Linked DNA regions of Humidesulfovibrio mexicanus. Each later gene encodes a partner of the first gene's protein in a complex. Links are inferred from orthologs where the notes say so. Each region holds a gene or a part of one and is shown in the gene's direction. Other genes may lie near its edges. The genes, in order: rpsG and tig.

Region 1 (3,144 bases):
TCTCAAGATCAAGGGCGAGAAGTATCTGGCCCGCTATCTTGTGGAGGAAGTGCAGAACGTCTACCGCGTGCAGAGCGTTAACATCAACGACAAGCACATCGAGATCATCGTGCGGCAGATGCTCAAGAAGGTGAGCATTCTTGATCCGGGCGATACCAGCTTCCTCATCGGCGAGCAGGTTGACAAGGTGCGCTTCATGGAAGAGAACAGCGCCGTCATCGCCAAGGGCGGCGCTCCCGCGACTGCGGAAACGCTTGTGCTGGGCATTACCCAGGCGTCGTTGTCCACGGATTCCTTCATCTCCGCCGCAAGCTTCCAGGAGACGACCAAGGTGCTTACCGAGGCCTCTCTTTCCGGAAAAAGCGACGCCTTGCGCGGCCTGAAGGAGAACGTCATCGTGGGACGGTTGATTCCGGCCGGCACCGGCTATCGCCAGTACGCCGACGCCGAGATCACCGTGCCCGACCAGCCGGAGCGTCCCGACAAGTTCCTTGAGGACTTGGAAGACGACCCGCTGCTCATTGAACCGATTTAGGACGCCTGGCGATCAGGCGTAGAACGACAGAAAGGGCGGGCCCTTGCACAGGCGCCCGCCCATCTTCCCGCCCCCGGGGAAGTGGCGAGGGGCTTGACAACGGGCCGCTTCCGGAATAAGAGCGGTCCTCTTGCATTGTATTTAAGCAATTTTTCGGAGGGTTCATGCCTACTATCAGCCAGTTGATCCGCAAGTCGCGCAAACAGATCGGCAAGCGCAAGAAGACCCCGGCACTGCTGGAATGTCCGCAGCGCCGCGGCGTGTGCACCCGCGTGTACACCACCACGCCCAAGAAGCCGAACTCGGCCTTGCGTAAGGTCGCCCGCGTGCGCCTGACCAACGGCATCGAGGTCACCGCGTACATTCCCGGCGAGGGTCACAACCTTCAGGAGCACTCGGTTGTGCTCATCCGCGGCGGCCGCGTGAAGGACCTTCCCGGTGTCCGTTACCACATCATCCGCGGCACGCTCGACACCGCCGGCGTGTCCGATCGTCGCCAGGGCCGTTCCAAGTACGGCGCCAAGCGCCCGAAGTAACGCCAGGGAAGGAGAGAGAACATGCCCCGCAAAGGTCCCGTCACCAAGCGTCAGGTCCTGCCTGATCCGGTCTACGGCAGCCGCATGGCCGCCAAGTTCATCAACCGCCTCATGTACGACGGCAAGAAGAGCACCGCTGAGCGCATCTTCTACAGCGCCCTCGAAATGCTTGGCGAGAAGAGCAAGGAAGATCCCATCCGCGCCTTTGAAAAGGCGCTGGACAATGTGCGCCCCCACACCGAGGTGAAGAGCCGCCGCGTTGGCGGCGCCACCTACCAGGTGCCCATGGAGGTGCGTCCCGACCGCCAGAGCGCCCTGGCCATTCGCTGGGTCATCAGCTACTCCCGCTCCCGCGGCGAGAAGGGCATGGTCGACCGTCTGTCCGGCGAGCTGCTGGACGCCTTCAACAATCGCGGCGGCGCCGTGAAGAAGAAGGAAGAAACCCACAAGATGGCCGAGGCCAACAAAGCCTTCGCCCACTACCGCTGGTAGTCACGGAGAGCACACGTGTCCAAAGTCGTCCCCAGCGAGAGGCAGCGCAACATCGGCATCATGGCCCACATTGACGCCGGAAAGACCACGACCACCGAGCGCATCCTCTATTATACCGGCGTGTCCCACAAGATCGGCGAAGTCCATGACGGCCAGGCCACCATGGACTGGATGGTGCAGGAGCAGGAGCGCGGCATCACCATCACCAGCGCCGCCACCACCTGCTTCTGGCGCGAGCACCGCGTCAACATCATCGATACCCCGGGCCACGTCGACTTCACCATGGAAGTCGAGCGCAGCCTCCGCGTGCTCGACGGCGCCGTGGCCGTGTTCGACGCCGTGGCCGGCGTGGAGCCCCAGTCCGAGACCGTGTGGCGCCAGGCCGACCGCTACCGGGTGCCTCGCATCGCCTTCGTGAACAAGATGGACCGCGTGGGCGCGAACTACTTCCGCTGCGTGGACATGATCCGCGATCGCCTGGGCGCCAAGCCCGTTCCGCTGCACATCCCCATCGGCAGCGAGGACCAGTACACCGGCATGGTGGACTTGGTGCGCGGCAACGCCATCGTCTATGGCGACAACACCGATAAGGGGGCGAGCTTCGACATTGTTGAGGTTCCCGCCGATCTCAAGGACAAGTACGACGAACTGCGTCAGGTGATGCTGGAGGCCGTGGTCGAGGAAGACGAGGCCCTGATGGAGAAGTACCTCGCCGGGGATGAACTCTCCGTCGACGAGATCATCCAGGGCATCCGCAGCGCCACCATCGCCATGAAGATATGCCCGGTGCTGTGCGGCACCGCCTTCCGCAACAAGGGTGTGCAGCCCCTGCTGGACGCCGTTGTGGACTACCTGCCTTCGCCCATCGACATTCCTCCCATGGTCGGCGCCAATCCCGACAACGAGGAAGAGAAGATCGAGTGCCCCTGCGACGCGGGCAAGCCCCTGGCCGCACTGGCCTTCAAGCTCATGACCGACCCCTTTGTCGGCCACTTGACCTTCCTGCGCGTGTATTCCGGCCGCATCGAGTCCGGCGCCACCGTTGTGAACGCGGGCAATGGCAAGAAGGAGCGCATCGGCCGCCTCTTGAAGATGCACGCCAACAAGCGTGAGGAAATCAAGGAAGCCCTCGCCGGAGACATCGTCGCCGCCGTCGGCTTGAAGAGCGTCTCCACCGGCGACACCCTGGCCGACCTCAAGGCCCCCGTGGTCCTTGAGTCCCTGGATGTTCCCGAGCCGGTCATCGAGGTCGCCATCGAGCCCAAGACCAAGGCCGACCGCGACCTGCTCTCCCAGAGCCTCGCCAAGCTGACCAAGGAGGACCCCTCCTTCCGCGTCAAGGGCGACGAGGAAACCGGCCAGACCCTTATCGCGGGCATGGGCGAACTGCACCTTGAAATCATCGTTGACCGCCTGCTGCGCGAGTTCAACGTGAACGCCAATGTTGGCGCTCCCCGCGTGGCCTACCGCGAAACCATCACCAAGCCTGCCAAGGCTGACATGAAGCACGCCAAGCAGACCGGCGGCCGTGGCCAGTATGGTCACGTCGTCATCGAGATCGAGCCGAATCCGGCTGGCGGC
Region 2 (3,146 bases), 350 kb from region 1 along the record:
ACGCTTTCGGCCGCCATTGCCGCCAGTCTGGGCAAGGGCCACGACATGCTTGCAAGCGTGCGCAAGGCGCAGCAGTACCTGCAGGCCGCATTGCGGGCCAGCTACTCCGTCGGCGCTGGTGGAGGATCCCCCAACCACGCCGTTCCTTTGCTGCGGGAGCAGGCCCGACTGGCCACTCTGGACGAACTGGCCGAGACGGGCAGGGTGCTTTCCCTGCTGCCCCGGTTCGCCAAACTTATCCCCGAAGTGCGTTCCAATCTTGTTTTGGCGTTGCCCTATGCCATGTCGGCCATGGACATCGCCGGATTCGCCGGGCGCATTACCTGCACGCGTCGCGGCGAGGTGATCCTCGCGGGCGGTCCGGAATTCGGCGCCTCCTCGCACATGGCCCGCGTGCTTCTTGCGGCCCGCAAGTCCAATTCAAGGCTTTGCTGCGCCCTCAATATCGCGTGCAACGACTCGGTGTTGGTCGCGGTGCGCCGTGCGGGCCTCGTCTGCGCCAGTTTCGACCGCGGCGACGAGCCGACAGACGGTTTGGGCCACGAGGGGGGCACCATGGATTGGGGCACCCAGGCCGCGTTGGACGCTTCGCCCGATCCTCACGCCGTGGACGCCGTTGTGGACGGTGGAGGAACGGGCAAGGAGGCCATGATCCGCATCCTGGCCACGGCCCCCAACGAACTCATCGGCAAGGTCCGGCGCGTGCTGGACCTCTTGTAGCAGTGCGTGTTCCTTCGCTCCGCGCGTGTTGACAGTTTGCCGCCCCCCGCTTATCTAACAGGACTTTTGGCGGTGCTTTCGGAGGCCCGCAGGGCGAGAGTGGCGGAATTGGTAGACGCACTGGACTTAGGATCCAGCGGCCGCGTCCGTGAGAGTTCGAGTCTCTCCTCTCGCACCAAGAACACAAAAACGCGTCCCGCGTCCATGATGCGGGCTGACATCCCAGGAGGACGGCAAGTCAATGGAATACAAGGTTGAAGAACTTTCTCCGGTGAAGCGCAAAATCAACATCACGGTCCCGGTGGAGGAGGTCAACGCCGCCCTTTCCACCGCCGTGGCCCTGTACCGCCACCGTTACGAGATCAAGGGCTTCCGTCGCGGCAAGGCCCCATCCTCCGTGGTTGAAAGCAAGTATCGGACGCAGATCTACCAGGAGGCCACAACCGATCTGGTGAACTACCAGATCAACGAGGCCCTTGGGTCCTTGGGCGTCATGCCCCTGTCGCGTATCGATGTGGACGCGAAGGAACTGGTCCGCGACCAGGAGCTCAATTATTCCATCGAATTTGAAGTCGCGCCGGACTTCCCCTTGCCGGATTACGAAAGCTTGGCCGTGGACGTTGAAAAGGCCGAGGTGAAGCCGGAGGAGATCACGGAAGTCGAACAGCGCATTTTGAGCAATGCCGCCACAGTGAAGCCCATTTCCGAGGTCCGTTTGGCCAAGGAAGGGGATATTGTGGTCATCACCTTCGGCGCCTACAAGGACGGCGAGGTGTACCAGGGCATTCAGGCAGAGAATTTCGAGCTGACCATTGGCGAAAAGCAGGCCCTGCCCGAGTTTGAGGATCTGCTCAAAACCCTCAAGCCAGGCGAGAACGGGGAATGCGAGATCACCTTCCCGGAGGATTTCATCAATCCCGCCATGGCTGGACAGACGCTCACCATGCGCGCCACGCTGCACGCCATCAAGGAGCGTATTCTGCCCGAGCTCACCGATGAGGTGGCCAAGCGGGCCGGGGGCTTCGAGTCCGTTGAGAAGATGCGCGAAGCCATTGAGAAGAGCTACCTGCAAAGCCGTGAGCAATTGAACAAGTCCATGGCGCAGAAGAAGCTTCTGGACCAGCTGGTGGCGAAGGTGGAGTATCCTCTGCCGCCCAGCATGGTTGAAAACCGCATCGATCGTTTGCTCGCCGACCTTGAGCAGAAGCTCGACCGCCAGGGCAAGAGCCTGTCCGCCCTTGGCAAGTCCTTGGAGGAGTTGCGCGAGGCGCACCGCGCCCAGGCCGAGGAGGCCGTCCGCGGAGAGATCATGCTGCTGGCCATCGCCAAGAAGGAAAACCTTGATGTCAAGTCCGAGGAAATCGACGTGGCGTTGACCCAGGTTGCCCGCCAGCATGGCCAGGATCTGCTTTCCGTGAAGCAGTACTACGAGGAAAACAATCTCATCTTCCCGCTGAAGGACCGCATCCTTGCCGACAAGGCCATTGAGCTGGTTTACGCCCGTGCGGCAAAGACCGAGGTTGCAGCAGCCGCTGCGGAGGAGAAGAAGGAGGAGGCGCCGGCCAAGCCCAAGCGCACCCGCGCCAAGAAGGCCGAGACCCCCAAGGAGTAGCCTTGGGTCGCGTTTTGCGCCAAAGTGTTTGATTCATGCGCGGCGGCCGGCCTTGTAACCGGTCGCCGCGTCACGGTTTCAGGCGTCACGTTTGCCGCGCTGCACCATCGCATGTATTGACGGACGCCGACAAACCATTATCCTACAAGTCGGCATATGGTATTGAAAGAAAATTGCCGATGAATCCCACAGCGGACGCCCAATGGGATGCGCGCCATCCCGCGGGAAGAAGCACAGCAAGGAGCCGCCCATGCCCGCAGTCCCCATCGTCATTGAGACCACCGGCCGCACCGAGCGCGCCTATGACATTTATTCGCGCCTGCTCAAGGACCGCATCATCCTGCTCGGCAGCTCCATCGACGACCACGTGGCCAGCCTCGTGTGCGCACAGCTTCTTTTTCTTGAGTCCGAGGATCCTGAAAAAGAAATCTACATGTATATCAACTCGCCGGGGGGCGTGGTGACCGCCGGAATGGCGATATACGACACCATGCAGTACATAGCGCCGCCTGTGGCCACCTTGTGCATGGGTCAGGCCGCCAGCATGGCAGCCCTGCTTCTGTGTGCTGGCGAAAAGGGAATGCGCTACGCTTTGCCGCACAGCCGCATCCTCATTCACCAGCCGCTGGGCGGCGCGCAGGGACAGGCGACCGACATCGGCATCCAGGCCCGCGAGATTTTGCGTATGCGCGAGGAGCTGAACGGCATTCTCTCCGGGCACACCGGACAGAGCCTGGAGCGCATTGAAAAGGACACCGAGCGTGACTACTTCATGACTGCGGGCGAGGCCCTGGAATACGGCATCATCGACACC

The links.
Region 2: the proteins of rpsG (region 1) and tig are in contact, whole or in part, in a crystal structure (PDB 3GTY), measured with the Thermotoga maritima proteins. The link is inferred for Humidesulfovibrio mexicanus from one-to-one orthologs. Residues at the interface, in WP_004081843.1 of Thermotoga maritima: Lys34, Lys52, Lys55, Glu59, Arg62, Gln63, Glu66, Asn67, Lys69, Val71, Arg95, Ala109, Lys110, Lys111, Gly112, Arg113, Pro114, Glu117, Glu121, Ile124, Ala125, Tyr127, Asn128, Asn129, Thr130, Gly131, Lys135, Asp139, Arg142, Met143; in WP_004081061.1 of Thermotoga maritima: Glu122, Val124, Val129, Leu130, Tyr133, Glu188, Gly259, Ile262, Tyr263, Glu266, Ser270, Glu273, Gln274, Glu277, Arg308, Gln311, Ile312, Ser315, Tyr316, Glu325, Arg329, Arg336, Leu363, Phe366, Trp367, Arg373, Leu377, Arg381, Leu384, Glu387.

The regions. Positions count from the first base shown.
Region 1 is NZ_FZOC01000001.1:483,841-486,984, reverse strand. What follows is about bases 1-2,827. They hold rpsG (30S ribosomal protein S7), read left to right. Parts: upstream 1-1,092; coding sequence 1,093-1,563; downstream 1,564-2,827. Other genes in these bases: fusA (elongation factor G), read left to right, coding at 1,579-2,827; rpsL (30S ribosomal protein S12), read left to right, coding at 700-1,071; rpoC (DNA-directed RNA polymerase subunit beta'), read left to right, coding at 1-535. Outside these bases: more of fusA, read left to right, coding at 2,828-3,144.
Region 2 is NZ_FZOC01000001.1:133,060-136,205, reverse strand. The notes cover bases 318-3,146. They hold tig (trigger factor), read left to right. Parts: upstream 318-961; coding sequence 962-2,332; downstream 2,333-3,146. Other genes in these bases: clpP (ATP-dependent Clp endopeptidase proteolytic subunit ClpP), read left to right, coding at 2,583-3,146; thiD (bifunctional hydroxymethylpyrimidine kinase/phosphomethylpyrimidine kinase), read left to right, coding at 318-720. Outside these bases: more of thiD, read left to right, coding at 1-317. UniProt on the Bacillus subtilis protein: Involved in protein export. Acts as a chaperone by maintaining the newly synthesized protein in an open conformation. Functions as a peptidyl-prolyl cis-trans isomerase.